Regions from separate parts of the Halovibrio sp. HP20-59 genome, predicted to be linked through region 1. Evidence: predicted binding sites of a transcription regulator. Region 1 holds the regulator's gene; each other region holds the start of a gene.
What was found. Region 1 encodes FNR, which switches genes on or off when oxygen is low (the NO sensors DNR and NnrR bind a similar motif). Its sites were predicted from a motif close to TTGATNTANATCAA; they were not measured.

Region 1 (7,500 bases):
AATCAGCGACGACTTCTACGCACTGTTTCACTGGCTGTCGTTCGCGCTGGCGACGCCGGTGGTGTTTTTCTCGGCACAGCCGTTTTTCCGTAACGCCCTGCGCGACTTCCGCACGGGTGTGCTGGGTATGGATGTGCCGGTATCGCTGGCAATTGGCGGCGCGTACCTGGCCAGCAGCTACGCGGTGCTGTTTAACGTCGGCGAGGTCTACTTTGATTCGGTGGCCATGTTTACCTTCTTTTTACTCTTTGGCCGCTACGTGGAAGGCCGCGCCAGACGCCGCAGCGGGCATAGCGGTAATGCGCTCAGTGGCGTACTCCCGATTTCGGCCACGCGGTTAGAAAGCGACGGCAGCGAGCGCATTCTGCCTGCCACCGAGCTAGCTCCCGGCGACCGAGTCTTGATCAAGCCCGGCCACGGTGTGCCTGCCGATGGTATCATTGAAGAAGGCGAATCAAGCCTGGACGAATCAATGCTGACCGGCGAGTACCTACCGGTCACCCGTCGGGTGGGTGACACGGTTACCGGCGGCAGCCAAAATATGGAAAACCCGCTGGTGGTTCGGGTGACCCACGCCGGGCGCAATGCCCGGGTAGCGGGTATAGTCGACCTTACCGACCGCGCCTTTGCAAGCCGCCCGCGGCTGGCCCAAATGGCAGCCCGCATGGCGCATTTATTCGTGCTTCGCCTGCTGATAGTAACAGCCTGCGTTACTATCGCCTGGTGGTTTATCGACCCCTCGCGAATGCTTTGGGTGTTGCTCTCCGTGCTGGTGGTGACCTGCCCCTGCGCCCTGGCGTTGGCAACGCCGGCAGCGTTAACCGCAGGCCATGGCCAGTTACGCAAGCGCGGCGTGTTGATTACCCGCGCCGACGCCATAGAGTCACTCTCCAATGTCACTCGGGTGATCTTTGATAAAACCGGCACCCTCACCCGCGGGGAAATGCAGCTTACTCAGACTAAACCGTTCGGTGAATTATCCGCTGAGCGCGCCCAGGCTATTGCCGCCGCCATGGAAGCCCACTCAGAGCACCCGATCGCCCGCGCCTTTCGACCATTTCGGGATGCTACACTGCAAGCCAAAGATATTCATAACCACACCGGCCAAGGCCTTGAAGGTACGTTAAACGGCGCCCGCTGGCGGCTGGGTAAGCCCAGGTTTGCAATAGATGGCGCAATGGATAGTGCAATAGATGGCGCAATGGATAGCGCCACTGACGAACCCATCGCGGCGCCCGCCAGAGGACAGTGGCTGCTGCTTAGCGAAGACGGCACGCCCCGCGCCTGGTTTGGCCTGCACGATGGTGTGCGCGATGATGCCGCCGCCACCATCACGGCGCTCCAGGCTAAGGGCTTAACCGTTGAACTGCTTTCTGGCGATACTGTTGACGCGGTAGAAAGCCTGGCCGATCAGCTCAACATCGCCACCTGGCATGCGGGCATCAGCCCGGAGGGCAAGCTGGCTCGGATGAAAGAGCTTCAAGCTGCGGGTGAAACCGTGGTGATGATTGGCGACGGCATCAACGACGTACCGGTGTTGGCGGGAGCCGATGTGGCCATTGCGATGAACGGTGCCACCGACCTGGCTCGCACCCGGGCCGACGCAGTACTGCTAAGCCCGCGCTTGATGCGGATTTTTGAAGCCATTGAGGTTTCCCGCGCCACCCGGCGTATCATGCGCCAAAATATGATCTGGTCGGTGTGCTATAACGTTTCGGCGCTGCCGCTGGCGGCGATGGGCTTGGTACCGCCTTGGCTAGCGGCTATTGGCATGTCGCTTAGCTCGCTGGTAGTGGTGGGCAATTCCCTACGGCTGTCACGCTGGCGCAGCCCGCCAACCCCATCGCTGAGTGCCCCACAACCGGTGACCGCATGACAATTCTCTATCTGCTTATTCCACTTTCACTGATTCTGCTCGGTCTTGCTGTTTGGGCGTTTTTCTGGGCGGTCAAAAACGATCAGTTCGACGACTTAGAAGGCCCGGCGCACCGCATTTTGTTCGACGAGGATGAAAACGACCTGAGTCCTGAGCAGCGCCGCCAGCGTCAGCAGGCACAGCCAAGACCTTCTGAAAAATCAGCGGCCGACACACCCGACGACCAAGAGCCTCGGCCATGAATCCAACGGGGCTTGATCTACCGCCACTAATGGCGGCGTTTGTGTTTGGCTTGATGGGCGGCGCCCATTGCATCGGCATGTGCGGTGGCATCATGAGCGCACTCACCTTTGCAGTGCCGCCCAGCATGCGTCATCCGGCGCGTATGGGCGGCCTGCTACTCAGCTATAACGCAGGTCGTATTATCAGCTATATGAGCGCAGGCGCGCTGGTGGCCCTGCTAGGCACACTGTTTTCGCTTTCCTCTACGGCACGCCTGCTGCTGCAGGTATTTGCCGCGCTGATGCTGATATTAATGGCGCTGTATATCGCCAACTGGTGGAAGGGACTGCTCAAGGTTGAAGCGGTGGGCCGCCGCCTATGGCGCTTTATCGAGCCCGTGGGTAGGCGCTTAATGCCGGTGGTGCATATCCCCCAAGCCTTCGCGCTGGGTGCACTATGGGGCTGGCTGCCCTGTGGGTTGGTCTACTCCATGCTGGCCTGGAGTTTGGCGATTGCCGACCCGCTGCAAGGCGCCCTGCTCATGGGCGCATTCGGTCTTGGCACTCTCCCTGCACTACTCGCTACAGGCCTCGCCGCGCGCCAGCTAAGCCATTTGATTCGTCACCCCGCAACGCGCAGCCTGGCCGCGGTGACGATTATCGCTTTTGCACTGTGGCAGTTGTGGGCGCTCACGGCGCACACCCTCTAATAGCATGACGTGGCTCAACGTTTGTACCGGTCGCTAGGATTAAGCTAGCGGTAGTCCCTAACGTTGGAGCGCCTTTCCCATGCCCGTTCATGCCCTTGCGGCTTCACCTCGTGCCGCTTCCGCTGCGGCAGCGCCCACGCAGCCGGAGTGGGATGAAGCCTTGCTGCGCCGCTACGATACCAGTGGCCCACGCTATACCTCTTACCCGACAGCGCTGTCGTTTCACGACCAATTTACGCCCAGCGACCTAACCCAGGCGATGGAACGCAGCAATGCCAGCCATCGCTCGCTATCGATTTATGTCCATGTGCCCTTCTGCCGCAAGATCTGCTTTTACTGTGCGTGTAATAAAATCGCTACCAAAAACACCGCCCTGGCCGAGCCCTATTTAACCCGGCTTGACCGGGAAATGGTGCTGACCGCCCGCCACTTGGATACATCACGACCGGTGGAGCAGCTGCATTGGGGCGGCGGTACACCCACCTTTCTCAGCTTAAACCAGATGGGCGACCTGATTGACCGTTTGGATGCGCGCTTTGGCCTTTCGTCCGCGGCTGATCGCGACTACGCGATTGAAATAGATCCCCGCGAAGCGGATGTGTTTACCCTCCGCCACCTTCAAGCGCTAGGCTTTAACCGCATTAGCCTGGGTGTGCAGGATTTAAACCCGCTGGTGCAGAAAGCGATTAACCGTATTCAGCCACGGGTGCTCACTGAAACGCTCATGGATGAGGCCCACCGCCTGGGCTTTCGCTCGCTCAACCTCGACCTCATTTATGGCCTGCCGTTTCAAACCGAAAAGAGCTTCGCGGATACACTGCGTCAAGTTATTGAGCTAAACCCGGCGCGCCTATCAGTGTTTAACTACGCCCATATGCCCGAGCGCTTTGCACCCCAGCGGCGCATCAATGTCGATGACTTGCCGGGTGGCGAAGAAAAGCTGGCGATTCTGCGCACCACCATCGAAATGCTCACCGCAGCAGGCTACGTGCATATCGGCATGGATCACTTTGCCCGCCCAGACGATAGCTTGGCGGTTGCCCAGCGCGAAGGCTCGCTACAGCGCAACTTCCAGGGCTATTCCAGCCACGCTCAGTGCGACTTGGTCGGGCTTGGCGTTTCGGCAATTTCACGCATTGATGACGTCTATGCCCAAAATCCTAGCGAGCTGGCCCGCTACGAAGCGGCGATGGATCAGGGCTGGCTAGCTACGGGACGTGGCGTAAGGTTGAGTAATGACGACCTTATCCGCCGAGACGTCATTGAGCGACTGATGTGCGATATGCGCATTGACCTGGCCGCCGTTGGTCAGCGCTGGGGCATTGATGCCCCGCGCTACTTTGCACCCGCGCTTGAACGCCTGGAGGTTGCCGAGCAGGATGGTTTACTGACCCGCAGCGGCGACCAACTTAACGCCACGCCCATGGGGCGGTTACTGATTCGCCATCTAGCCATGGCATTTGATACTCACCTACCTGGGCAAACAGGTCAGCGCTACTCAAAGATTGTTTAATCACCTTTGGGCAGGCATGCTAAAGCGGCTATAATAAGTAAGGTTTTTCTAATTGATAAGCGTGACCCACTCAAGGAGCAACGCATGTCGGAACCTATGAGCTATCGCCGCTCACTACTCCACGAAGCACGCTGCCAAACCTGCAGCTTGAGCTCACTTTGCCTGCCGCTTGCCCTTGAGCTGGAAGATATGGGGCAGTTCGATGCGATTATTCGTCGCCGAGCGCCGCTCAAAAAAGGCGAGCCGCTGTTTCGCCAAGGCGACACCTTTACCAGCGTTTACGCGGTACGTTCGGGCAGTTTGAAACAGATCACTGCCGAAGGTAACGGCAGCGAGCAGCTGACCAATTTCTATCTCCCCAGTGAGTTAGTCGGGTTAGATGGCATTGACGAAGAGCAGTACCCCGGCAGCGTAATCGCCCTGGAAACCACGACCATTTGCGAGATCCCCTTCGATCGCCTGGATTTACTCTCCGAGGAGCTGCCTGAGCTGCGCGGCCAGCTGTATCGCAGCATGAGTAAAGAGTTGCGCGATGACCGGCGCATGATGCGTCTGCTGTCGCGTAAAACCGCCGACCAGCGGCTGGCAAGCTTTCTAATTACCCTTTCGGATCGTTTTCGGCGCCGGGGCTACTCGCCTTATAGCTTTCGCCTTTCCATGCCCAGGGCCGATATCGGCAATTACCTGGGCTTAGCGGTGGAAACGGTCAGCCGTATATTAAGCCGCTTTCAGCAACAAAACGTGGTGGCAGTTTCGGGCCGTGAGGTCAATATCCTCGACATGCCACGTTTGCTTACCCTCGCCGAAGAGGAAGAACAAACGGCTAACTAACGTTAAAAGCCTGGATGCGCCCAGCCAAGAGTTCTGCCTGCCTGGCTTCCAACCCTGCAAAATCATACAGTTGACGGTCTGCGAGCTGCGAAGGTGCGATATTGGTGACGGCTTTAAACATACTTTCCAAGCGGCCAGGAAACTTTTTATCCCACTCAGCAAGCATCTCTTTGACCACTTGGCGCTGCATATTGGGCTGGGAGCCGCATAGATTGCAGGGAATGATCGGAAATTCCATTAGCCGCGAAAATTCGGCGATATCTGCCTCTTTGCAGTAGGCCAGCGGCCGAATAACGATGTTCTTACCATCATCTGATAGCAGTTTTGGCGGCATCGCTTTCAAGTTGCCGCCGAAAAACATATTCAGAAACAGCGTTTCCAAAATATCTTCACGGTGATGACCCAAGGCAATTTTGTTGGCGCCAATCTCTTCGGCAAAGCCGTAAAGCGAGCCGCGTCTTAGCCGTGAACAGAGCGCGCAGGTGGTTTTGCCTTCCGGCGTTTTCTCTTTCACTACCGAGTAGGTATCGCGCTCGACAATATGGTACTCCACGCCCTGCTTATCCAGATATTTTGGTAGCACGTGTTCAGGAAAACCCGGCTGCTTTTGGTCTAAATTGACCGCCACCAAGGAGAAGTTGACCGGCGCGTTGCGCTGCAAATTGCGCAGAATCTCCAGCATGGTATAGCTATCCTTGCCGCCGGAAAGACACACCATCACACGATCACCTTCATTGATCATTTGGTAATCAATAATCGCATTGCCCACTTCTCGACGCAGGCGCTTTTGCAGCTTGTTAAATTCGCGCTTTTGTTTGGCTGCCAGCGCTGACTGATCGTGCTCAGCGTCCGTGGGGGCGGATAACGTCGTTTCAAAATCAGCGGGGGCAAAATGATCAAGCGATTGCATGGTATAGGCACTGCCGAGGAGATGGTGAGATGAGAAACGCTAGAGAGCAAAATTAAAGCATCATTCTAACAACACTCACCGCTTGAACCAACGATGGCTTGCCCCTCCCTAACCTATGCGCCTCTTACTCATCCCTAGGCAGTTCCGCCATAAGGCGCTGTAAACGCATATACAACAGTGCGCTTGAGGTTGCCTCACCGAGTACACTCTGACCTCCCATGGCGGGTACTTGCCAGCACGCCAGTGCCTGGGCAAAGCTACTGGGTGCCTCCAACAACGGGCGCAGGCGGCGCAGCTGGCGCTGGTGCAGCTTCGCCACATCGACCTGGGCATTAGGCAGTGCGAAGTTCAAGCGACGACGAAGGAGTGTATTGAGCCCCCCAATTCGCTTTGCTAATTGCCACCCCACAATTGGTCGATTGCCGATAAATTCCACTAGTGCGCTTAAGCTATTACTGTTTGAGTCGGTTATTTCACCCACTTTGTACAGCAACTGATGACGTCGTAGTAAAGCGCTGTCCGGCTGCTCGACGGTGCCTAGCGTCGCCTCAAAGGCACGGCTGGTATGCACCTGCTGTTGACTCAGCACGACCGCCGCAACACTGATCACTGACGATGACGGCATGGACGTTTCATAACAGGCCAGCGCGACAAGCTCATCGCCCATATAGGGCTGAAATAGCCACGCATAGGGCGAATGAGCACAGCGGCGCCGATCGCTTTCACGGCGCATGGTACGTAGAGGCCCGCTAAAGAGCGCCACGTGTTTGTCCAATATCCCTATTCCACTCACGAATACTCCAAATGATAACGATGGGAAAGACGCTGCTTGAAGTCTTTCACAATGTGCAGCGCCTCGCGCAGTAGGTCCCGTTCAAGCGAAGAGAGGTCTTGCACCACCACGCGGTTCGCGCGACTGCCCTTTTGGGAGTCAGTTTCTTGCCCATTGCTCGCCGTATCCAAAATGCTGAGCTGCTGTTTAAGGCGCAGTTCGGTGAAAAGTGCCAAGGCCTCGCCTAAGTCATCAGCAAAACGGCGGTCCAAACGACCGTCGGCGGCCAGTGCGTCTAAGCGCTCAAACGTCGAAGTGGCACTAATACGTCGCTCAAGCGCCATGGTGCGCACGCCGTGAACAATCGGGAAAATGCCGCCTTTTTTAATATCGATACCGTGTTGAGGCTTTTTCAGCGAGCCAAACAGTGTCAGCGGCGTTGAAAAGCGTAGTGCCGTGCGCGCAAAGTAGGACAGCAGCAGCTCATCGCCTGAACAGCGTTTAAACAGTTCCTCGCGGACACTTTCCAGCAGGCTCGGGTTACCCGCCACAGCGTGGGCATCGAGCATTATCGCTAGTTTTAACAGACTGTCGCCATCACGCTTGCTAGCCCATTTGGCTATATTGCTTTTCCACTGCGATACCGTGGCCACCCACTCGGGATTCG
Region 2 (7,500 bases), on a different contig from region 1:
CGACCACGAAGCTGGCACCGATCGAACTCAGCACCAGGCGCGCCACTAGCAGTTGCGTCATGCTGTTCCCGAAGGCAAACGCCAGCGCCGGTATCGACATAGAAACCATCAGCACCGAGAACACCCGTCGTGGGCCGAAGCGGTCCAATGCCATGCCAACGATTATGCGGGCGGGAATGGTCAAGGCGACGTTGCAGATGGCAAACAGCTTGAGATCGTCCGGGGTCAACCAGTCGACGCTCTTGAGCATACTCGACGCGAGCGGCGCCATGTTGAACCAGACGTAGAAGGTAATAAAGAAGGCGATCCAGGTCAGGTGCAAGGCCCGGATTTCAGGGCTGCGGAACTTGAATACAGCGGAAACTTTCATGGTCGTATCATCCTGTGTCCCAAAAGTGGTATGTCCCAGAGGTGGTTAGAAGCTGCTCAAGGGCTGGGTAGGATCAATAAAGGACACTCGGCGCGCCGGGCCAGAAACGAGCTGACGCTGCCAAAGGTCATGTAGTCGAGTTCATCGACGAAGTAAGTCAACGATTTGGCGATGATGCCGCCGTCCGGTTGATGGCTGTGGCGAGCAATCACCAGCAGGTCGGGTGCGAGTTTGCGAGTCGCCTGAAGCAGCATCTTGCGTGCATCCCCTTCGGCAAGAAGCTGCTCGGCCTGGAAACCCTCACCAGTAGCAAACGCCACGCCCTCCTGGAGGTACTGTTTGAGCTCCTTCTGCTCCTGCTGAAAAAGCGTTTCGTTGTTGTCAGTAGCGTCGAGTGGATTTTCCACCACGCCGACCAGTACCAGCAGGGGCTGGTTGCAGCGGAACATATTGACGACTTGAGCGAGCGCCAGCTTGGCGTTTCGCGAACCGTCGTAGGCGATCATGATTTTCATGGTGTCCTCCCGCACTGGGGTAGGGAATCAAACCCCGGAGCTCAGCTCCGGGCGTAAGTAAAGAGGCAAGCCATATTTAGGGGTTCTTAACGTAGGCACCTTTGCGCAGGTAGAACCACCAGTTGATGACGAGGCAGATGGCGTAGAAGACCGCGAAGCCGTACATGGCTAGCTCCGGTGTACCAGCCTGGATCTGGTCACCCATTACCCGTGGCGCAATGAAGGCGCCATAGGCGGCGACAGCAGAGGTCCAGCCAAGTACCGGGCCTTTCTGCTGCTGATCGAAAATCACACCGATACTGCGGAAGGTAGAGCCGTTGCCGATGCCGCTGGCGGCGAATAACACGATGAAGAGCAGCAGGAATATCCAAAAGAATTGGTTCGGGTCGGTGGCGTTGTAGGCCAGCATCATCACGTAGCCGGTGGCGATGGAAGCGACCACCATGACCGCAGAGATGATTTGAGTGACGATGGAGCCACCCACCTTGTCGGAGATCCAACCACCCAAAGGACGGATCAGGGCGCCCACGAAGGGGCCTATCCAGGCCCAGGTCAGGGCGCTGGGCGCTTCCGGGTTGGCCACACGAGTCAGCGTGCCGTCGGCGGCCACTTCCATCATATTGCCGAAGATGACGTTAATGGAGAGAGGCAGCGCTGCAGAAAAACCAATAAAAGAGCCGAAGGTCAGGATGTACAGAATGGTCATTGACCAGGTGTGCTTATTGGAAAAGATGGCGAACTGCTTCTGAATATTGGGCTTGATATCGCCAGGAATCAGACGCAGCAACACCAGAGTCAAGACGATGGTCAGGGGCAAGGCGATCCACATATTTAGCCAGCCAAGTGCCAACATACCGATAATGGCAGTAACTAAACCGACACCATAGAGCCCAAGTATCTTGCTGAAAGCGGCCAGCGGTGAACCGGGGTTGGGCGTAATGGTGCGCAGGTTATTCATGCCAAACCACCCGGCGAACGCTAACGGGATCAGGAACACGAGCCAGATGAAGCCAGCGTTCTGGATCCAGGTATCGGTTCCCGCTTCGATGCGACCAATCAAGGTGCCGCTGGCGCTTTGTAACTCCATCGGCGAACCGGCAATGGCGCCGAAAATCCCGACGGTCATTACCAGCGGAATGACAATCTGCATGGTAGTGACGCCGAAATTGCCGAGGCCCGCATTCATTCCCAGGGCATAGCCTTGCTGCTTGCTGGGATAGAAGGTGGAAATATTGCTCATTGAGCAAGCGAAGTTACCCCCGCCGATGCCGGAGAGTAGTGCCAAGGCCTGGAACACCCAGAAAGGTGTGCCTGGGTTCATCAAGGCGATACCGGTACCGGCGGCGGGAATCATCAGTAGCGCAGTGGTCAGGAATATGGTGTTACGCCCGCCTGCTATGCGGATCATGAACGATGCTGGGATGCGCAATGTCGCACCCGCCAAGCCGGCAAGTGCGGTCAGGGAAAACAGTTGGTTGACCGTGAATTGAAAACCCAGGTTCTGCATCTGGGTGGTGATCATTCCCCACATCATCCAAACAGCAAAGCCCATCAGTAAGCTGGGAATGGATATCCATAGGTTGCGATTGGCAATCTGTTTGCCTTCCTGCTCCCAGAATTGGGCGTCTTCGACATCCCACTTCTCAATGTCGGCGTTTCTTTTACTCATGGCGGTTTCCCCGTGGTATCAAACCTTTCTGCATTTGGCAGTTAGAAGGCAAGATACGCTTGGGGAGGGAGTTGGGGAATAGGTGGAAATAGCAGTAAAATCAGCGGCATACCTCTTGAGAGGTAGTCGCTGAAAAAACCATTCTCATTGATTTTAAAGAGGAAAAGTCGAGAGGGGGTAAAGGTGGGTCAGAGCAAAAGTACCCTGGGAGTCTTTGGAGGTAACCACACAGAACTGACTAGTGATCAAGGCCTTCCTGGACGGCCCAGACGGCGGCTTCCACGCGTGAGCGCAGGTTGAGCTTTTTGAGTAGGTGCTTGACGTGGACCTTGACTGTACCTTCAGTAATATCCAGCTTACGGGCGATAAGTTTATTGGAGAGGCCGCCAGCAAGCTGTTGTAGGATCTCGCGTTCGCGCTGCGTTAGGTTATGAATGTCAGGGGTGGTGGGCGCATTGCGCTGATTACGCAGGGCTTCAGCGAGTAGGGCGGTCAGGCTTTCGCTGATGACCATGCGGCCCAGGGCAGCCTGACGCAGCTGGCGCACCATGTCTTCGGGCTCCATGTCCTTTAGCAAATAACCGTCGGCACCATTGCGCAGCGCCGCGACCACATCATCCTCATGGTCCGAAACGGTAAACATCACCACACGGCCGCTATAGTTAGCCTCCCGCAGGCGACGCAACGCTTCTAATCCATTGACGCCTGGCATGTTTAAGTCCAGCAAAACAAGGTCCGGCTCAAGTTTGAGGGCCAGCGCGATGCCTTCTTCAGGGTTGCCCGTCTCGCCAACCAATTCAAGGTCGTCTTCAAGCTCAAACAGCTGAGCCACGCCCCGGCGCAATAGCGGGTGGTCATCGATGATCATTAGGGTGGCAGGTGTATCGTTAGCGGTTGTTAGCGTCATTAAGAGATCCCTGTACCTAAATGAGAGTCAGCGGCAGCCTGAGAAGGTTGCCGCTGAATTAAGCGAGCAGTCAACGGGGTAAATACTAGTTCAATACCAGTTCCCCCCTTGGGGCGATTGGCGATGCTCAGTTCTCCGTTCAGGGTGTTGGCCCGGTCACGTATGATCACCAATCCATAGTGCATTGGCGGTGTGCTGTCGTCTTCCAGACCAATGCCGTCATCCTCGATACGAACCAGCAACTGAGCATCGGCAAAGCGCACCGTCACGGCAGCCCAGTGGGCTTTGGCGTGCTTGTGGGTATTGGCCAGCGCTTCACGAATGATCTGCAGCACGTGAATTTCTTCGTTGGGGTTAAGTAGGTAAGGCGGCACGTCGTAGTCAAGCTCGACCGTTGCTCCCATACGTTGGGTGAACTCATCGACAGTCTGACGCAGGGCGAATTGTAAGCCCGGGCCTTCGAGTTTAAGCCGAAAGGTGGTTAGCAGTTCGCGCAGTTGGCGATAGGCGCTGTTTAATCCGTTACGCAGCTCATCGAATACCTCGGACTGGGCTTCTCGGGTTGCCTCTTTTTGCTGCATGCGTTCGAGTCGGGCGACCTGCATCTTAAGATAAGACAGCGATTGTGCCAGAGAGTCGTGCAGTTCGCGCGCAATGATGGTTCGCTCGTTGATCAGCGTGACATGCTGCTGCTCCTCGATACGCCGCTGCAGGTACACCGCCGTGGCGAGCTGGTCGGCTAACATGGTGAGCAGCCGACGGGTGCTATCGTTGAGCCGCTCCTGGGGATACCACACTTCCAGGGTGCCGAGCAGCGTATCGCCTACGCTAATCGGTAGCAGTAAGCACTGTGACTGGTTATTGGCCACCATTTCCAGGGGGCGAGGATCGATCAGGCAGGCGTGGCACTTCTGGTCACGGCAATACTCTGGTCGTGTGCGCGAGTGGGTTTCTAGAACCGGCATTTCCCGTTGGTCGAAGGGGTCGTTTAGCGAAAGCCGTATCGGCCCGACATCCAGCAGCTTCTCCAGTTCGCGTAACATGGGCGCTGCGCTAGAACACAGGTCGTTACCGCCCCCATAAAGCGAGCGGCTGGCATCGTGCATCACCCGCAGCGCCTGATTACTGCGCTCAAGCTCCTGCTTCTTGCGCGATACCTTGTCTTCCAACGCGGCGTAGCTGGTTGCCAGCTCGGCAGACATCTTGTTAAAAGTATGGCCCAACAATGCCAGCTCGTCGCTGCCGCGGAGCTCGGAGCGTGGCTTGAAGTTACGCTGTGCCGCCTCCCGGGCAAGCACCATCAGTTGACGCAAAGGGACTACCAGATTGTAGCGAACATCGTAGAGGGCGATTGCGACCACAATAGCGATCAGCACTAAAAAGAGGACTTGCATCATGCCAAGCAGGCGCACCTTGGCCTCGGTGCTCTGTTCCAGGTAGGTCACTAGCCCTTCGATGTCATTAACCATCGCAACGATCATCGTTTCCAGCGTATCAAGATCACGTTCAGCGGCGCTGGGCTGAGCCTGTAGCGTAGGGCGAAGGGTGCGCTGCCAGTAGGTCTGAATCTTTTCCAACTGACGACGGCGCTCGTGACGGTCATCCGTCGGGATAGTTTGCTGTAAGGTTGTGCCATTTAAACGCTGATCAAAGCTCGCTACCAAGCGGGCTAGTTGCTCTTCGCTTGCCTCCTCCGGGGCATACTCCAAGCGTTGTAAGGCCCCCATGATCTGATAAGCATTCATGCGTAATGAGCCAGCGACATTAATCGCGGCAGCATCGCCACGGCTGCTGTTAGACATTGCCATGGTCAGAGTGATGCTGATGAGTGCCATCCCGCTAATGGCAAGTAAGGACGCAATAATGCGAGCAACCAGGGAGCGCTGAAGTAATTTCATGGCATTTCCGATAGCGCGGAAGAGGTAAGGGAGTGTGGCACTGTCTGCATTTTGATACGAGGGCTATCCCTTTGGGGTTAGCCGACCTACCTCCGATGTTTTTTGACCTACGTCCAGTATTTACAGACAATTCTTACATGTCTTCCGATGTCTTTATACCCTCGCTGGGAAACGCCATGCCATCATCCGTGCCGCCTCCCGCGTTGGAGACATCAATACATCCCGTCGATGGTTATCAGTTACTGGTAGCCATGCTGATAATGCCGTTGGCAAGCGCGTTAGCGGTGGCTAGCTGGACACTTTATGGCCTGCTCGCAAAACAGCCCCTCTATGTGATGGTTCCGTTGAGTAGCGGTGTGCTTTTGGCTTGGCCGGCCTGGTATATCGCCAGGCGGGGAGACACCTGCCGTTTGATGCAGTGGCTATTATGGAGTCTGGCGTTGACGCTGGGCGGGTTCGTGATGGCTAGCCAGCCGTGGGAGTTTTTGTTGGTGGGAGCTGGGCTTGGACTGGGAGGTGCGGTGATTACGACGGGCATCGCCCACGCCAAAGGCTGGATGCCTGGTCGTTGGGCGCGTCTTTGTGTCGCCCTTTTTCTGGCGTTAGCGGCGGGCGTAGGGTTTTCCTTGCGGATGGCACCTCTGGTAGTCCAAGCCTATGGTTGGCGCGCGGCGCCACTTAGCCTGTTGATACCTCTATTCATGGTAATGCTGCTGCTGTGGCTTTTCGTAGAGTCACCCGAGTAACGCCACCTATTAGTCTCAACTGTCCATTCTTACCTGTTCATTCTTACCTACTCTCTCTCACCTTCTGATTCTAAACCACTAGCGATAAGGCCCATTTTATGACCATAGCGACGTTTGCCGATTTACTGCAGGAAGCGCGTAAACAACCTCAGCCCCAACGACTGCTGTTTGTGTTCGTTCGCGCAGAGCTGCCTGACTTCCCCGATGCTGATCAGCGTCGTCGCTTCGAACAGGGAGAAGGGGGTGTGTTGGTACCGGTGGTATGCGTAGACAAGTCAACCGAGGAACTGAGTAGCATGGCGGCGTTGGTCGAGGAGTCACGCCGTACCGAGATCGAATGGGATCTGGTTTTCACAGCTGCAATGGATGACCCAAAAGATGACGCCGAGGTTGAAAGGCAGCTCCAGCGTATGATGGAGTCGCTGCAAATGGGTAATATCACCGCCTATCTTGCCTTCGATCATCACGGCAATGCGGTTAACGTCGGCTAGGGACGGTTACCATGGAGCACTATTTCCTCATCAAGCACCTGCACATGACGGCCGCTGCGCTGAGCATCACGCTCTTTGTAGTGCGCGCCTGGTGGTCGGTACAGGAAAACCCGCGACTCAACTCCCGTTGGGTCAAAGTATTGCCTCATCTTATTGATACGGCTCTGTTGGGGCTGGGGGTGACTTTGATGGTATTGCTTTCTGTATGGCCCTGGCAGCTTCCCTGGCTTGGCGCCAAGTTACTGGCGCTACTGGCCTATATTGGCGTTGGCACCATCGCGATTAAACGCGGGCCAACGCCCAAAGCGCGTGCCATAGCCGCCGTCGTGGCGGTGGCCATCTTCGCTTATATGGTGGGGGCTGCTATTCGCCAAAGCCCTCTCTCCTGGATAGCTTGAAGCGCGGTCGCTTTTAATCTTGCCTCCTCCTTTTATCCTCTAGTTTGCCATTGAGTGGGCGGCATGGCCGCTCCCTTCGTGGCGCCCGAGCTGGGCGAGCAATTCCAGGTCGATATCGTCATAGGTGATTATCTCGCCACCATGAACTTCTGCGAACTGCTCGGCACGCTCATGGCTGGAGAACGGCGCAAGGGTGTGGCCCATGCTGCCGCGCCGATCATGGCCGACCACATACCAAGCGTCTGCTGCAGGGATAAAGGCATCGTCTTTAGGTGCTTCCCAGGGTGTCACGCCGACATCATGTACATAGGCGTGGCGCAGCTGGGTCTGATTTTCGGGCTGCTGGAGGAAAACGAACATCTCCAGCGTGGAGCAGAACTTACGCGCGTCACTGTGGCTTTGCATAAATGCCTGACCTTTGGGGCCTTCGAATTCGGTGATAAACATACCGCATACATGGCAGATGTCATTGTCGCTAATAGGCTGAGGCGGCATCCTTTCGGCGC
Region 3 (7,500 bases), on a different contig from region 1:
CTACCTGGTACGCCGCCTGCTGGAGAATGGCGCCAACTCCTCGTTCGTCAACCAGGTAGTGGATAGCTCGATTCCGCCAAGCGAAGTCTCAAGAGATCCCATTGAAGGGTTTAAGCAGCTCGGCAGCGACGTCTCAAGCCCGTTGATTCGCCAGCCCGGCGAGCTGTTCGAGCCCGACCGCAAGAACTCCAGGGGCTACCGCATCAACGAACCGGCCTCGATTCTGCCGTTGCTCAACGCCCGCGAAGCGTTTGCCGATGCCACCTGGACAGCAGGCCCCATGCTGGTAGGAAACCCGGCTCCCCAGGGGCCTGCTCGCGATGCCGTCTCCCCCGCCGACGGATCACGGGTGATCGGCAAGGTACACGAAGCCACCCCAGCCGAGGTAACGGCTGCCCTCGACGCCGCGGAGGAAGGCTTCCGCGAATGGTCCGCTCGTCCGGCGGCCGAACGCGCTGCAGTGCTACGCCGCACCGCTGATCTCTACGAAGAACACATCGCCGAGCTGACAGTGATCACCACTCGCGAAGCGGGCAAGATGATGTTCGATGGCATCGCCGAAGTGCGTGAGGCGGTGGATTTCCTGCGCTACTACGCCAACGAAGGCGAGCGGCTGGAAGCGGAAGAGCCCGGCAACGCCCGCGGCATCTTCGTGTGTATCAGCCCCTGGAACTTCCCTCTGGCCATCACCACCGGCCAGATCGCTGCAGCGTTAGTGGCTGGCAATGCGGTCATCGCCAAGCCCGCCGAGCAGACACCACTAATCGCCGCCCGCGCCGTCGAGCTGATGCGTGAGGCTGGCCTACCGGAAGCGGCACTGCAGTTGCTGCCGGGCGACGGCCCGACAGTAGGCGGCCCGCTAACCAGCGATCCACGTATCGCGGGTGTTTGCTTCACCGGCTCAACCCCGGTGGCACAGATCATCCACAAGGCCCTGGCGGACAACGCAGGTCCCGACGCCGTGCTGATCGCCGAGACAGGCGGCCTGAACTCCATGATCGTCGACTCCACGGCGCTGACCGAACAGGCGGTGCGCGATATTCTGATCTCATCCTTCCAGTCGGCTGGCCAGCGCTGTTCTGCGCTGCGCATGCTGTATGTCCAGGAAGAGGCCCGCGAGCGGTTGCTCAACATGCTCTACGGTGCCATGGACGCGCTCACCATTGGCGACCCCTGGAATACCGATACCGACGTCTCGCCAGTGATCGATGTCGATGCCCAACAGGAAATCAACGACTACGTGGCGTCGAATGAGAAAGCTGGAAAACTGCTGAAGAAGCTGTCTGCGCCGGACACCGGCACCTTTGTTACCCCAGCGGTAATTGAAGTTGGGGGCATTGAAGATCTCGAACGAGAAATCTTCGGCCCAGTGCTGCACGTGGCCACCTTCAAGGCGCGGGATATCGATAAGGTCGTCGATGACATCAATGGCAAGGGCTACGGGCTGACCTTCGGCCTGCATACCCGCATCGATGACCGCGTGCAGCAGATCGTCGAGCGCATCCATGTCGGCAACGTCTACGTCAACCGTAACCAGATCGGCGCCATCGTTGGCTCTCAGCCGTTCGGCGGCGAGGGCCTTTCAGGTACCGGGCCCAAGGCTGGCGGCCCGCTCTACGTCAATCGTTTCCGCCGCACCGCTGCCGCTGAACGCCATGAGGTGAAAGAGGGTAAAGCCGTGTCACTGGGCGATCTTCAAGCTGCCTTCGACGGGCTGGATGCGCGCAACTGGGCGGCACGCACCAATCGGGTCGAGGTGCTGCGCAAGGCGCTCTCGGGCAAAGGCGGCGTCATCCGCAAGGCGCTCAATGAGACAGCGGCCCTGGATATGACATCGCAGACGCTGCCGGGACCGACGGGTGAAAGCAACCGCCTGGCAATGTATCCGAAGGGCTCTGTTCTGTGTCTCGGGCCGACGCTGGATATCGCCATTGCTCAGGCAGCACAGGCCCTAGGCACGGGCTGTGCCGCCGTCGTAGTGGCACCAGGTGCTGAGCAAGCTGTGAAGTCCCTGGTCGACGCTGGAGCACCAGTGGCCGGGCTTGATGGAAACGTCTCGGCTGAGGCAGTAAGCGAGGTCAAAGGCATTGCGGCGGTCGCCGCTGCGGGCAGCAGCGACTGGACACGTGAACTGCGAATTGCGCTGGCAAAACGCGACGGCGCCATCGTGCCGCTAGAGACCCAGACCATCTCGCCGGATCGCTACGTGGTGGAACGCCATTTGTGCATCGACACCACCGCGGCGGGCGGTAACGCCAGCCTGCTGGCAACCGCCGAATAGGTTCACCAAAAAGCTGGCGTCCTATTTCGCGACGTCATCAATAAGTTGGTATTAGGCCTTCCCGTGTAAGGTGCCCTGTCAGGCATCTTTTCATGGGAGGGCCTCTTCCGTTTTAGGACTTGTACATTTTAGCCCTAGAACGCTTCGCCCTTGGGCGCGCCGCCTACCTCTAATAGCTCTTGTCTAATAACTCTTGCCCTAGATCAATAACCAGTTTCCACCTTTTTATTAGACTCTTAAACATCATCAAGTGGCTCATCAATAGCCGCTTAGTAATGCAACCAGGAGTCAACTCATGCGTAAAGCCGCCCTTTCCACCTTACTCGTTTCCAGTATTGCCGCAGCGGCAATGATGACCAGCAGCCAGGCGTTCGCCTATGGCGCAGGTGACTTTTTTACCCGCGTGGGTATTGCGAAAGTGGACCCAAAAAGCGATAACGGCGAAGTACTAGGCGCCGATGTGAATGTCGATGCGGAGTCGAATTTTGCCTTCACCCTGGGCTATCGCTTCCACGATAAAATGGGCGTCGAACTGCTGGCCGCGCTACCCTTCAAGCACGACCTGCAGGTAGAAGGTGTGACCGATGGCTCTACCAAACATCTGCCGCCGACCCTCACACTGCAGTACTACCCGCTAGGGGGTACCGAGGCCCGCGTTCAGCCTTATATTGGCGCTGGCATTAATTACACCCGTTTCTCTGACGAAAAAACCGATATCGGCGCGTCATTGGAGCTTGACGACTCCTGGGGCGCAGCGGGTCAGGTGGGTGTGGACCTGCTAATTGATGACAACTGGGCGTTAAACGCTGCGGCGTGGTACATCGATATCGATTCCGATGCCAAAGTGGGTGGCGCAGACGCTGGCACCGTTGAGATCGATCCTGTCGTGGTAATGGCGGGCCTTAGCTACCGCTTCTAAGTAAGCCATCGGCCAAGCGCGGACGACAACGTCAACACAAAAGCCTGCCCTCTCTCGGCAGGCTTTTTGTTGACACATTTTGCGTTTAGCTCTCGGTCACAATCTTGTCGACCTTCTCCACCGCGCGTACAACGAGTAGTTGGTGGTGGGCAGGTGTTTTTTCCTGCTGCAAATAGGCCGCCACCGCGGGCGCCACCTCACACTTGGCGGGCATTGCTGCGTTCGCATCAATCAAAGCGTTTATACGGGCAATAAACACAAAGCGGATCCACTGGGGAAGCGACATCGTGTCGATACAAAACGGCTGTTGGCTAGCAAATGCGTCTGCGTCCGGTGTTGGCATACGCCACAAATCGGCGGCTTTCATCGAAGCTTCAAGCTCTAAAAGCGCGGTCTGCAGCGGCTGATAAGTACTCATAAATAGGTTTGTCACTACCTTGGAAAGTGAATAAATAAATCCTCTTATCATTATCCCTATTGCGCGGGCAGCTTGCCAATCAGGATCGCTTGATAATAGTTATCCATAGACCCACAGAAAACCTGCATGAGCCTGTGGATAAACTATGGAAAGGTATCGCAGCGCCTGCTCTCATGGGGCTTTCCCTCAGTTGTTTAATTTTTAACCGCACTGTCATAAATGGCCTGCCATTTGAACAATATTTATCAGCTTCTGCGGCTGACAGTGCCGCATCATCAAGGTAGAGTGCAGGCTTGCAACGCGGAAGGATGTCATGCAACCGATTCAAACCCTTGATGAGTTTTTTACCCGCAGCGGCGCAGAAGTCTCGCTTTACCATATGGGCCGCCATGTGGTCGCCTGCCCTCGGGCCTCCCTCGCCGCGTTTGAACATGGCGAGATAGCATGGCCAGAGCCATGGCAAAGCCAAGCGCGATTAGCCATTGTGTTTCGCCTCGGCGATATGCCCGAGCCTGCGATTTGGTTTTTAGCCTTACCACTGGATGAACAAGGGCTACTGGTGCCTGCCCAGCGCGATGCGTTTTTAAATCGGCTGCTAGAAACGCTCGGCCGCAACGTTTCGCAAGTCGGTCGCGAAGAAACAGCGGACGTGGATCATTTAATGAAGGATAATCCGCTCGCTTTCACGCCTAACGTTACTTTTCAAGCAACGTTAAATGCCCGCGCTACACAGGCCATGGGCTTGCCCGCCAGTCAGCATTTAGAGCCCGTTGAAGCCTACTTTAGCGGCCAACTCAGCATTGACTGGCAAGCCTTGGGGTTACAAGGGATCGCCGACTACGTCGCCCGCTTGGAAACGCCTGACGATGAAACGCTGGCTCAGCAAATTGGCTCACTGCCTACCGCCGTTATTCACTCATTGTGCTACTGTTTAGAACATCATGCTTTGTCTGCGGCGCTAGTGTCGGCGCTTCAGCGGCGAGGCGAGATTGCCGCCCAAGCAGGCGACGTTGAAACACTGTGTGCCTGTCTTCGTGCTGTGGGCAATACCGATAGCGCAGCAATTGGACAGTGGTATGGCCTGTTATTAACTGACACGGCGGCTTGCGGGCCTGATGTTCTCGCCGCCATGGCAGGCCGCGGTTGGCGCCACCTTGAAGATGCCCGGCGATTGCCGCTATTTCTGCAGCGTTTAGCCGAAGACAAGCGGACCGATTTCGCCGCGGTGGTGCGTGACCTTGCACTAATACCACGGCTACGTTTACCGGTCATGATGGCGCTACGGGATGCACCAGAGGGCTCCCCGGTCCAACGCCGATTAGCCTTTATGATGCAACACAGCAATGCTTGATTCGATGTTGTCACTTTTATTTGCAAGGAGCGAGCTTTGAAGGAATTACCCTATCAGGCTAAAGCGGTTATTGGTCGTCGTGAGATGGTGACGTTACCTGAGCTTGGGCTCCACCTTTGCTGCAAAGCCGACACCGGTGCACGCACATCTGCCCTGCATGCGGAAGAAATAGACACTCATGAAGATGAACATGGGCAATTGTGGGTGAGTTTTATTACCCACAGCGGAGGACCGGAAACACCGGCTCACCGTTATAGTCTGCACTTGCATGATAGACGCCGGGTCACCAGTTCCAATGGCCATAGCGAGTGGCGCTATGTGATCCGCACCCCAATGCAAATGGGCGAATTAAATTTTACCGTTGAACTGACCCTGACTGACCGCAGCAATATGCGCCATCCGATGTTACTAGGACGCCGCGCATTGCGACGTCTGCTTGTTGCACCCGGCGCCGCTTTTTTGCACGGTGAGCCTTAACCCCTTATTTAATCGCCTTAATTTAGGCCCGGAGTCTTCTACATGCATATCGCTCTGCTTTCGCGCAATCGCAATTTGTACTCTACCCGCCGCTTGGTGGAAGCTGCAGAGCAGCGCGGGCATACCGCCCGCGTGGTGGACACGCTACGCTGCTATATGAGTATTACCTCTCACCACCCCTCGATTCACTATAAAGGCGAAGAGATTGAGCCTTTCGATGCAGTGATCCCGCGCATTGGGTCATCGGTGACCTTTTATGGCTGTGCGGTGTTGCGTCAGTTTGAGATGATGGGCACCTACGTCATCAACGATAACGTCTCGATCACTCGCTCGCGAGACAAGCTGCGTTCGCTACAGCTATTATCGCGTAAAGGCCTCGGCTTACCGATCACGGGGTTTGCCCACTCTCCCGACGATATTCCTGACTTAATTACCATGGTAAAAGGCGCACCACTGGTCATTAAGCTACTCGAAGGCACCCAGGGGATTGGCGTCGTACTGGCGGAAACCAACCAGGCAGCAGAATCGGTGATTCAAGCGTTCATGGGCATGAAAGCCAACATCATGGTGCAGGAGTACATTAAAGAAGCGCGTGGCGCCGATATCCGCTGCTTAGTAATCGGCGATAAGGTGGTGGCTTCCATGAAGCGCCAGGCGGCAGATGGAGAGTTTCGCTCTAACCTGCACCGCGGCGGCACCGCCAGCGTGATTCGGATTACCCCCGAAGAACGCTCTACGGCTATTCGAGCGGCAAAAGCCATGGGCCTGCGCGTAGCGGGTGTCGACTTGTTGCGCTCTAATCACGGGCCGGTAATTATGGAGGTTAACTCTTCTCCGGGTTTATTTGGCATTGAAAACGCCACCGGCAAGGATATTGCAGGCATGATTATTGAACATATTGAAAAAAACGCCGTGCCCACACGCAAGGCTCCGCCTAAGCCTAAAGGTTAGGACAAAAAATATATCTGTTACAGGGGTGGCAAATTGACGCTGCCCCACTCACAATCTGCGTCACCGAAGGAGGTAGACGCTCATGTTTCTCGATAATCGCCAAGTGGCGATGGACAGCGTATTGGAAGCGCTGGCCGATAGCATTGATTATTTCCAAGACAATATCGAACGCTTGCGGCCCTCGCTGCGCGATGCTCTAAAGCCTCATTACACCGAACGGCTTAAACAGATGCGCAAGCTGCAGGAACTCGCCCGTGCGCATTTGAAAATGCTGCCTCGCGATGCCGACGTTGAGCGTGATGATTTTCTCTGGCTATGGAGCCGCCTGAAAAGCTTTGTCGGCAACGACAGTCAAGTGCTGATCAATGAGCTATTGGAGCAAGAACGAGTATTAATGCAGGCCCTTTCTTCACTGTTTACTCACCCCTTGCCCGACCCGATCGAGCCAGTGGTAGAAGAGTGCATGCGGGGCTGTCGTAAGCTGATACGCGAGCTGTATACGCTGCAAAAGCGCAAAACGCATCGCTGATATGTGGCGAAGCCTGAGTAGGCAAATGTTCTTAAGGGGCGATAAAACGCTTATTTAACGCTGGCAGAATAAGCTCAATGGGGGGCTGCGACGGCAGCTCAATGGGTTCTGGTGTGCCTAGAAAATAGGGTTCCCGTTTCCAAATATATAGATCGCCTAGGGTGGCCACCCGCGCCGCCCACTCGCGCAGTTTTAAGCGCCACCCCACTTTTACCGTTGAGTCATCCGCCACACAGCCAGTGACATCTATCCCTAACGCCCGACCAATATATACCGCGCGCGGCAGGTGCCAGCTCTGCGTGATCAATAACGCCCTCTCGAGCTGAAAAACATCCTTGGCACGCGCCAGCGTGTCGTAGGTACTAAAGCCAGCAAAATCCATGGTCATCTGCCCAGACGCGACACCGCGCCGATACAGTTCCCGCCACATCGCCCTTGGCTCGTTATACGCCTGAGTACGGTTATCCCCTGAGAGCAGCAGGTGCTCGACACTCGCTTGATCAATTAATGTTGCCGCTGTACGCATGCGAGCATGAAAATGCGGGTTGCGTACACCGCTACGCGTCCAATGAGA
Region 4 (7,500 bases), on a different contig from region 1:
TGACGGCCCACGTTACCGCCTTGTTGCCGGTGATTCTCGCGGCAGCTACAGGGATTGCTGGGTTGGATATGCAGATGTTTATTCTGCTGCTACTTCCCACACTCGGCTTTATGGGCATTCTCACGCCCTATGGCACTGGGCCAAGCCCGGTTTACTACGGCAGCGGCTACCTGCCCAGCGCCCTCTTTTGGCGGCTTGGGGCAATCTTCGGGTTGCTATATTTAGTGGTCTGGCTGGTAATCGGCCTGCCCTGGTTAATGCTGATCAGCTGATAAGCATTAGCCTAGCGTGCGATACCAGGCATTGAGCTGCTGAGCGATCATCTCCGGTTGCTCAGCATGAAGATTGTGGCCCCCTTCCAGCGTGATATGGCGCAGGCGGGGGGCCATCGTTTTTAAACGAGTCGCCAGAGTATGGAACTTGGCATCCCGCCGACCTGAAAAATAGCTCACCGGAAGCGGGGTACTTTCCAACCACTGCCAAAGCGACGGCTGATGACCCAAGGAAGTTGATCGCAACATACTGGCGATGGCTGGCCCGTGGTTCGATAGCCGACGTTGGATCTGCCGAGCGCGCTGGGCGGCGGTTAAGTCGGCGAACACCGGCTGCTGGTACCAGTCGGCAAGTACGTTTTCCAATGGTTCCTGCTCGAAGCGTGTTGCCCAGCGTTTATCGTGAGCAATACGGGCAGAGCGCTCACTGGCAGGCAGCCCAGGGTGGGCACTTTCCAGCCAGAGCGCCTCCAGCCGCGGCGGTTGACGGCTGGCATGGTAAAGCGCCAACCGCCCACCCAGGGAGTAGCCGAGCAGGCAGTAGCGGCTAACGCCACGAGTCATCAATGTGTCGCTAAGCCAGTGATGAAACGCCTCGAAAGAGGCTACCTGTACTTGGTGATTCTCACCGTGCCCTGGCAAGTCCAGCGCCAGGCAATCGACACCTTCCAAGCCAGCACTCACTTCCGCCCAGTCGTGGCGGTCGCCCAGCAGGCCATGCAGCATGACCAGGGTTGGTTTGGATGCCTTAAATTCATCGCTCACCCTGCTCCTCCCGAAGCGTGGCGCCTAACGCTGTCAGATCATCAGCGACCTGTTGGTGGGGCACGTTAATCTCGATCAACGTAACGCCTGCCTTCAGAGAGTGAGTGTAGGCCGTCACAAAGCTATCCAGCGAATCAGGCGCGAAGTAGCCAAGCCCAAACATCTTCGCTGCATACTCAAAGCTCAAGCCGTGCGGCTGGCGGTAGTAACTCTCAAGCAGATCGCCCTCTTTGGGCACCGGCAGCATATGGAAAATGCTGCCACCGTCGTTATTAAGAATCACCACCACCAGCGGCTGAACCGCCTGCTTTAACAGCGCCAAACTGTTGAGGTCATGCAGTGCGCTGGTATCCCCTAGCACGATGGTGGCTGGCTCTGGGTAGGTGCAACTGAGGCCATAAGCCGTCGCAATCAGACCATCGATACCGGAAGCCCCGCGATTGGCCAATACCCGCAGCGGCGTTTTACGATGCGTACCCAGCATATTCATTAGCCGCGCGGGCAGGCTATTGCCTATAAACAGCTGCCCTTGCGCCAACTGCGCTAAAAGGTGACAAACTCCCACTTCTGAAAATGTCCTACAGCGCTCTTCCACAAGCTGACTAGTGCGGTGTTGGAAGCCAGCCAGCTGATGCCAGGGAGGCTGCTCAGCTATCGTTGGCAAAGCGGCTATAAAGTCGGCGGGCGAACATATCAAGCGGCGCTTAACGCAGTAGTCGGGATCAAGCCGCTGGGGCAGCGGATCGACCAACCAGACATCCTGCCACGGCTGTTGAGCCATAAACTGCGTCAGCCGTTTGGAAATTAACCGGCCACCAAACTGCAGCAGCACCTCGGCTTTGGCGAGTTCAGCGTTGAAACGCTCATCATGCAGCGCCAGATCAAAGTGAATCAGATTGTGAGGGTCAAAATGAATTTGGCTCTGTATGTCGGCCAGTAGCGGCCAACCCAACTGCTTGGATAGCTCAACAATCTGCTGCGCCTGCTGGGAGTCATCAACACTGCCTACCACCATCAGGCCACGCTGCTGGGCAAACGTTTCCCACTCGTTGTTGAGCGCTGGAACCGCCGTACTGGATGACCAATCACTCCACGGTTTTGACGTCGTTAGCCAGCTCCCCAGTGGGGCGAGATAGTCACTGGCATCCACCAGGCAACTGCCGGGGTAAAGCGGTTCGCGATAACGGCAGTTAATGTGGATGGGCCCAGGCGTGCGGCGCTGTTGATCAATGGCTTGATCAAGCGTGCTGAGTAGAAATGCTGCTTTTATCTCAGCATCCGGCGGCGGCAGGTCGTGGTGAACAATGGTATGGCGGGAGAACATATCCCGCTGGTCAATCGCCTGGTTGCTGCCGTTATACAGCAGCTCAATGGGGCGGTCGGCGGAGAGCACAATGAGCGGCACGCCGAGCAATTTGGCTTCCACCACCGCCGGATAAAGGTTGGCTACAGCGGTGCCCGAGGTAGTGATAATGACGACCGGGCGCTGACTGCCCCGGGCAATGCCCAGCGCCATAAACCCCAGCCCACGCTCGTCAAAGTGGCAGTGGCAACGCAGCCCGGCGTGTTCGCTGGCGACCATGGTCAAAGGCGATGAGCGTGAGCCTGGCGCCAGCACTATGTCGCGCACGCCTAAGCGGTAGAGTTCTTCCAGCATTAGCGCCGCCCACACATGATTGAAGGTAGCATGCTCTTGCACAAAACTGTCCTTAGCAAGACCGTCCGACGCGAATGTCATTTCCGTTATCCCATCCCTAGTAGCGACATAATGTCAGCAATTTTAGTATCCAGTTCGCGCCACTCCTCGTCTGGCTGGGAGCCTGTCACAATGCCTGCTCCGGCATACAGGCGAATTGTTTTTGGGCCGATATGGGCACAACGAATGGCCACCGACAGATCGCTGCTAGTGTGACTAATTCGGCCGACAACGCCCGCATACCAGCCACGTTGATGAGGTTCATAATGACGAATAAATGCCAATGCCGACTCGCGGGGAACGCCGCCTACCGCCGGCGTAGGTGGCAGCACTGCGAGCAGTTGCTGGTCGGTAACGCCATGGTGAAGTTCAGCGTGAATCAGACGGCGGATATGCTGCACCGAGCGCAGCTTCATAATATGCGCCTCGCCCATCTGGACTTGAGAAGAGAGCGGCTCAAGCTGGGTCAAAAGCTGCTGATAGACGCACTGGTTTTCCAGTCCGTTTTTCTTATCGGCAAGTAGCTCATCGGCAAGCGTATGATCTTGCTGAGTATCACGCCCACGGCGGGTGGTGCCTGCCAGCGCCTCGCTAATCAAATACCTGCCTTCACGCTTGTAAAGCCGTTCCGGTGGGCAGCCGATAAACGCCTCCTGCGGAGTGAGCTGAATACCAAAGTGAAAACAGTCGGCGGCACCGGCCTGCCAGCGTGCCAGCAGCGCCCAGGGGTTGGGTGTTTCAGGTGTCGTCAGGCAGGTCTCCCTGGAAAGCACTACCTTCGGGGTATGACCCAGTTGATCAGGATGAGTAACCCGCGCCACCGCCGCCGTCCACTCTTTCTGCGCAGGGCGGTCTTCACGCTGATAAACATGCGGCAGCAAGCAAGGCAGCGGCTGCCCCTCTTCCAGGGCAGCCAAACAGGCGCGGGCCTGGGCTATCTCAGCTTCTGGGCAGCGGTCATCAAAGCGGAGGTTGAGTGATAGCGTCGTCTCACCTTGATGGCGCCTAAGCTCTATACGCGGCAGCAAAAAATGGCAGCCCGGAAAGTGCTGCCACCCTGACGTACCGGGGTCGAAGGCCATGCCACCGAAGTAGTCCGGCTGCTCGCCACCCATAGCAGCCAGTGCGGCAAGGTCGGCATCCAGCGCCGCTAGCGAACCAAACGCCTTAACAACCCCCAGCGCTGCATACTCAACGGTGCCAGCATCACGGGACTGCCAATAGAGGCGAGGGTAAACGCTCTGCCTATTTAACCACCCCTTCAGGTTTTCAACCTGGCAGGGGATACTTAGGCGAACGAAGCCATTCGCGCCTGTTTCAGACAATGAGTCGAGCCGATGTTGAAGCAACTCAACGGGGCTTTTGGTTTGCATAGTTAACATCAGGAAAAAGTGAACTATCCCACATAAAGAAGCCTGTGTGCGAGCGTCAATTCATCGTACGGAAATCAATCACTTGGCGATTACCTCTCAATAAGTCGCCCATCATCACGTAGACTAAGGGTGTAGAGGCTGCCCGTAGTGTGGGAGAAGGCAATGCTGCTTGTTTTGACTTGGATCTACTTTTCAGCAATCAATCGTACAGTACTGAATGTTTGGCAACTGTCACGCTAGCCGCTCTTTAAACGAAAACTGTTAACAGGAATATCGACATAATGGAACTACGCGCTAAGCGTCGCCACTACCAAGCCTGGTTGCTAGCCGCTCGCCCCCGAACACTTCCACTGGCGTGTGCGTCTATTTTATTGGGTAGCGGGCTAGCGGCGAGTGCCGATGCTTTTAATATGGCAGTGCTGTTACTGGCGCTGCTAACCGCCGTTGCCCTTCAGGTGTTGTCTAACCTAGCCAACGACTACGGCGATGCGGCTTCGGGCGCTGACAACGAACAGCGCATCGGCCCTGCCAGGGCGGTCGCTTCTGGCTTGCTTAGCCCTCCAGCGATGCGCAGAGGAATGCTTGTGACGGCAGGCATCGCCGCACTGTCGGGGCTTGCCTTGCTCATCATCGCCTTTGGGAATCAGTGGGGGCAGATTGCCACTTTCTTATTACTCGGCGCCGCTGCCTTATTAGCCGCGGTTACCTACACCGTTGGGCTGGGCGGAACGCCCTACGGCTACCGAGGGTTCGGCGACATTGCGGTCTTTGTATTTTTTGGACTACTCGGCGTATTGGGCACCTACTATCTCCATGTACAGCAGCTAAGCTGGCTACCGTTTCTACCTGCCGCCGCCTGCGGCTTATTGGCCACCGCCGTGCTCAATGTTAATAACGTGCGCGATATTGAAAGCGATGCACGCAACGGCAAAATCACCCTGGCGGTGCGGCTTGGCCGCGCTAAGGCGATTAACTATCACTGGGCGCTGCTGGGCTTGGCGCTACTGCTCACCTTGATCTATTTAGTTGCGCTGCCGGTGTCGTGGGTGGGCTGGAGCTGCCTGCTGGTGGCCAAGCCCCTGATTGATGCCGCCAAAACGTTAAGCCATACCCGTGATGGCGAGATGCTAACCGGCATGCTGAAGAAAACGGCCATTTCGACGCTGCTTTATAGCGTGCTGCTCTCTATTGGCTTGACGCTGTTTTAAGGCACTATTTGAAATAGTGCTTAACAAAGCGGGGCAATCACCCCGCTGACAACTGACTTAATTGAGTAACGCGAGCCCTACAGCACCACCTCATAACCCTCAAACTTGGGCGGGCCAAGATAAATACCTTCCGGCGCTTTAGCATTGGCATGCGCTTTGCGGAAAGCGTCTGACTTGGTCCAATCACGGAAGGCTTCTTCGGATTCCCACACGCTGTGGGAGATAAACACGGTGTGATCTTCCTGCTTTTCACCCTGGAGCATCTTAAACTCTTTGAAGCCCGGCACTTCATCCAGATGAGAGTCGCGGTTGCGCCACACCTCTAAAAAATCCTCTTCGCGGCCTGGGGCAATCCGAAAACGGTTCATGGCGATATACATCGTTACTCTCCTACTGGTTTGTTCCTGCAGAGTTGATCCTGCTGGGTTGATTACGCAAACGCTACCTTGATGGTAACGTCATGGCTTAGCGGCGAATAGTCTCATTAGCGAATAGCCCTCAACCGTCAGGTATCCGTATTATCAATGGCTAAGGCACCTATCCAGGTCGTTTGGTTCAAACGCGATTTACGCATTCATGATCACGCGCCGCTATCTAACGCAGCCGCGGCAGGCCCCACGTTGCCCGTATTCGCTATTGAATCCGGCCAGTGGCAAGCGCCGGATAGCGCGCTGCGCCACTGGCAGTTTGCCGCTGACTCACTGGTCGATCTTTCTCACGCTCTAGATACACTTGGCTTACCGCTGTGTATTTGGCAGGGCGATATTGTCAATTTGCTAAACGCCCTAAAAGCTCACTATGGCCACATTACCCTTCACTCCCACCAGGAAACCGGCAATGCATGGAGCTTTGAGCGGGACAAAAGCGTTCATGCCTGGTGCCGTCAGAACAACGTTGCTTGGCAGGAAGTGCGCCAGCAGGGCGTAGTTCGCGGGCTTAGTAGCCGCACAGGCCACCAGAGCCGCTGGGAGTCTCATTGGGAAGCGCTAATGACGGCTCCTACCGCTACTGCCCCGCAAAACGCGCAAGTGGCTGAGGGCTGGCAAGCCTTCCATCGCATCGATGTTGCACAGCTTCATGGCCTAACGTTGGGGTTTGATACCACGCCCTGCCCCGAGCGCCAGCCCGGTGGCCGCAGCGAAGGCCGCGCAGTCTGGCGCAGCTTTATCAACCAGCGCGGGCGGCGCTATCGCGGCTCGCTATCTAAACCGCTGCTGGCCTGGGAGTTTGGCTCGCGGCTTTCGCCCCACTTGGCCTGGGGCACACTTTCGATGCGCGAAGTGGTGCAGTCACTGCGCCGCCAGCGAGCAAAACATGCTGAAGATTCCCAATGGGCTCGCTCGCTGCGCGCCTTTACCTCACGGCTTTACTGGCACTGCCACTTTATCCAAAAGCTGGAAAGCGAGCCGAGCATAGAGTCGCAAACCCTTCACCCGGCGCTGCGCGGCCTGCGGGAGCGCAACCCGGAACACCCCCACCTGATTGCCTGGAAGCGCGGCCAAACCGGCGTGCCGTTAGTAGATGCCTGTATGCGCAGCCTGATCGCCACCGGCTGGATCAATTTCCGCATGCGCGCCATGCTGATCTCCCACGCCACTTTTGGCTTAGGGCTGCACTGGTACGAACCCGCCCTGCACTTGGCCCGGCTATTCACCGACTTCGAGCCCGGTATTCACTACCCTCAGGTGCAGATGCAGGCAGGCGCCACCGGCACCAATGCACTGCGGGTGTATAACCCCATCAAACAGGCGGAAGATAACGACCCAGATGGTGAGTTTGTCGCCCGCTGGGTGCCAGAATTAACCGCCCTGCCGTTAGAGTGGCGCGCCAAGCCCTGGGCTCTGCCGGAAAGCCTACGCCAGCGGTTCGGCTTTCAACCCGGCAAGCACTACCCGCTGCCCAACGATTTTGAACATGAGGCGCGCTACTGGAAGAAGATGCTGTATGAGCTTCGCCGCACCCCAGATGCCAGAGAGGCCAGTCAAGCGATTGTGGATAAGCTCGCCAGCCAGCGCCGACCTCCTGCTCAGCGCGCTAAAAAAGCAAAACCCGCCAATCGCCAGCAGCTCTCGCTGTTTGATGAGGGTGGGTTGGAGGATAGGTAGCGGTTACGCTTGGCTATGGTTAACTAATCTCTTCGCCAGAAGGCGTGGCTGGATTGGCGCCTACCCTATTCATCTGATGGT

Region 2: the regulator FNR is predicted to act here: its motif matches at 5,462-5,475, upstream of RZA33_RS08650 (type IV pili methyl-accepting chemotaxis transducer N-terminal domain-containing protein).
Region 3: the regulator FNR is predicted to act here: its motif matches at 2,475-2,488, upstream of RZA33_RS15790 (OmpW/AlkL family protein).
Region 4: the regulator FNR is predicted to act here: its motif matches at 4,281-4,294, upstream of RZA33_RS04525 (1,4-dihydroxy-2-naphthoate polyprenyltransferase).

Annotation. Positions count from the first base shown of each region.
Region 1 is NZ_JAWJUW020000001.1:131,220-138,719, reverse strand. Features, by position in the region: gene RZA33_RS00660 (heavy metal translocating P-type ATPase) at 1-1,876, shown strand, start outside; gene ccoS (cbb3-type cytochrome oxidase assembly protein CcoS) at 1,873-2,118, shown strand; gene RZA33_RS00650 (sulfite exporter TauE/SafE family protein) at 2,115-2,807, shown strand; gene hemN (oxygen-independent coproporphyrinogen III oxidase) at 2,887-4,320, shown strand; gene fnr (fumarate/nitrate reduction transcriptional regulator Fnr) at 4,405-5,151, shown strand; gene ttcA (tRNA 2-thiocytidine(32) synthetase TtcA) at 5,144-6,061, opposite strand; gene RZA33_RS00630 (DNA polymerase III subunit epsilon) at 6,186-6,824, opposite strand; gene RZA33_RS00625 (DUF294 nucleotidyltransferase-like domain-containing protein) at 6,851-7,500, opposite strand, start outside.
Region 2 is NZ_JAWJUW020000006.1:18,930-26,429, forward strand. Features, by position in the region: gene RZA33_RS08630 (MFS transporter) at 1-370, opposite strand, end outside; gene RZA33_RS08635 (universal stress protein) at 427-885, opposite strand; gene RZA33_RS08640 (antiporter) at 962-2,554, opposite strand; gene narL (two-component system response regulator NarL) at 2,793-3,461, opposite strand; gene RZA33_RS08650 (type IV pili methyl-accepting chemotaxis transducer N-terminal domain-containing protein) at 3,461-5,359, opposite strand; gene RZA33_RS08655 (hypothetical protein) at 5,536-6,105, shown strand; gene RZA33_RS08660 (ribonucleotide reductase subunit alpha) at 6,204-6,596, shown strand; gene RZA33_RS08665 (SirB2 family protein) at 6,608-6,994, shown strand; gene RZA33_RS08670 (nitrous oxide reductase accessory protein NosL) at 7,034-7,500, opposite strand, start outside.
Region 3 is NZ_JAWJUW020000016.1:50,041-57,540, forward strand. Features, by position in the region: gene putA (bifunctional proline dehydrogenase/L-glutamate gamma-semialdehyde dehydrogenase PutA) at 1-2,281, shown strand, start outside; gene RZA33_RS15790 (OmpW/AlkL family protein) at 2,577-3,200, shown strand; gene RZA33_RS15795 (YqcC family protein) at 3,286-3,618, opposite strand; gene RZA33_RS15800 (DUF3549 family protein) at 3,932-4,969, shown strand; gene RZA33_RS15805 (ATP-dependent zinc protease) at 5,006-5,446, shown strand; gene rimK (30S ribosomal protein S6--L-glutamate ligase) at 5,489-6,397, shown strand; gene RZA33_RS15815 (hypothetical protein) at 6,480-6,926, shown strand; gene RZA33_RS15820 (SanA/YdcF family protein) at 6,958-7,500, opposite strand, start outside.
Region 4 is NZ_JAWJUW020000003.1:69,456-76,955, forward strand. Features, by position in the region: gene RZA33_RS04505 (anion permease) at 1-272, shown strand, start outside; gene menH (2-succinyl-6-hydroxy-2,4-cyclohexadiene-1-carboxylate synthase) at 279-1,037, opposite strand; gene menD (2-succinyl-5-enolpyruvyl-6-hydroxy-3-cyclohexene-1-carboxylic-acid synthase) at 1,027-2,775, opposite strand; gene RZA33_RS04520 (isochorismate synthase) at 2,781-4,106, opposite strand; gene RZA33_RS04525 (1,4-dihydroxy-2-naphthoate polyprenyltransferase) at 4,388-5,314, shown strand; gene RZA33_RS04530 (antibiotic biosynthesis monooxygenase) at 5,392-5,694, opposite strand; gene RZA33_RS04535 (cryptochrome/deoxyribodipyrimidine photo-lyase family protein) at 5,839-7,419, shown strand; gene RZA33_RS04540 (GNAT family N-acetyltransferase) at 7,489-7,500, opposite strand, start outside.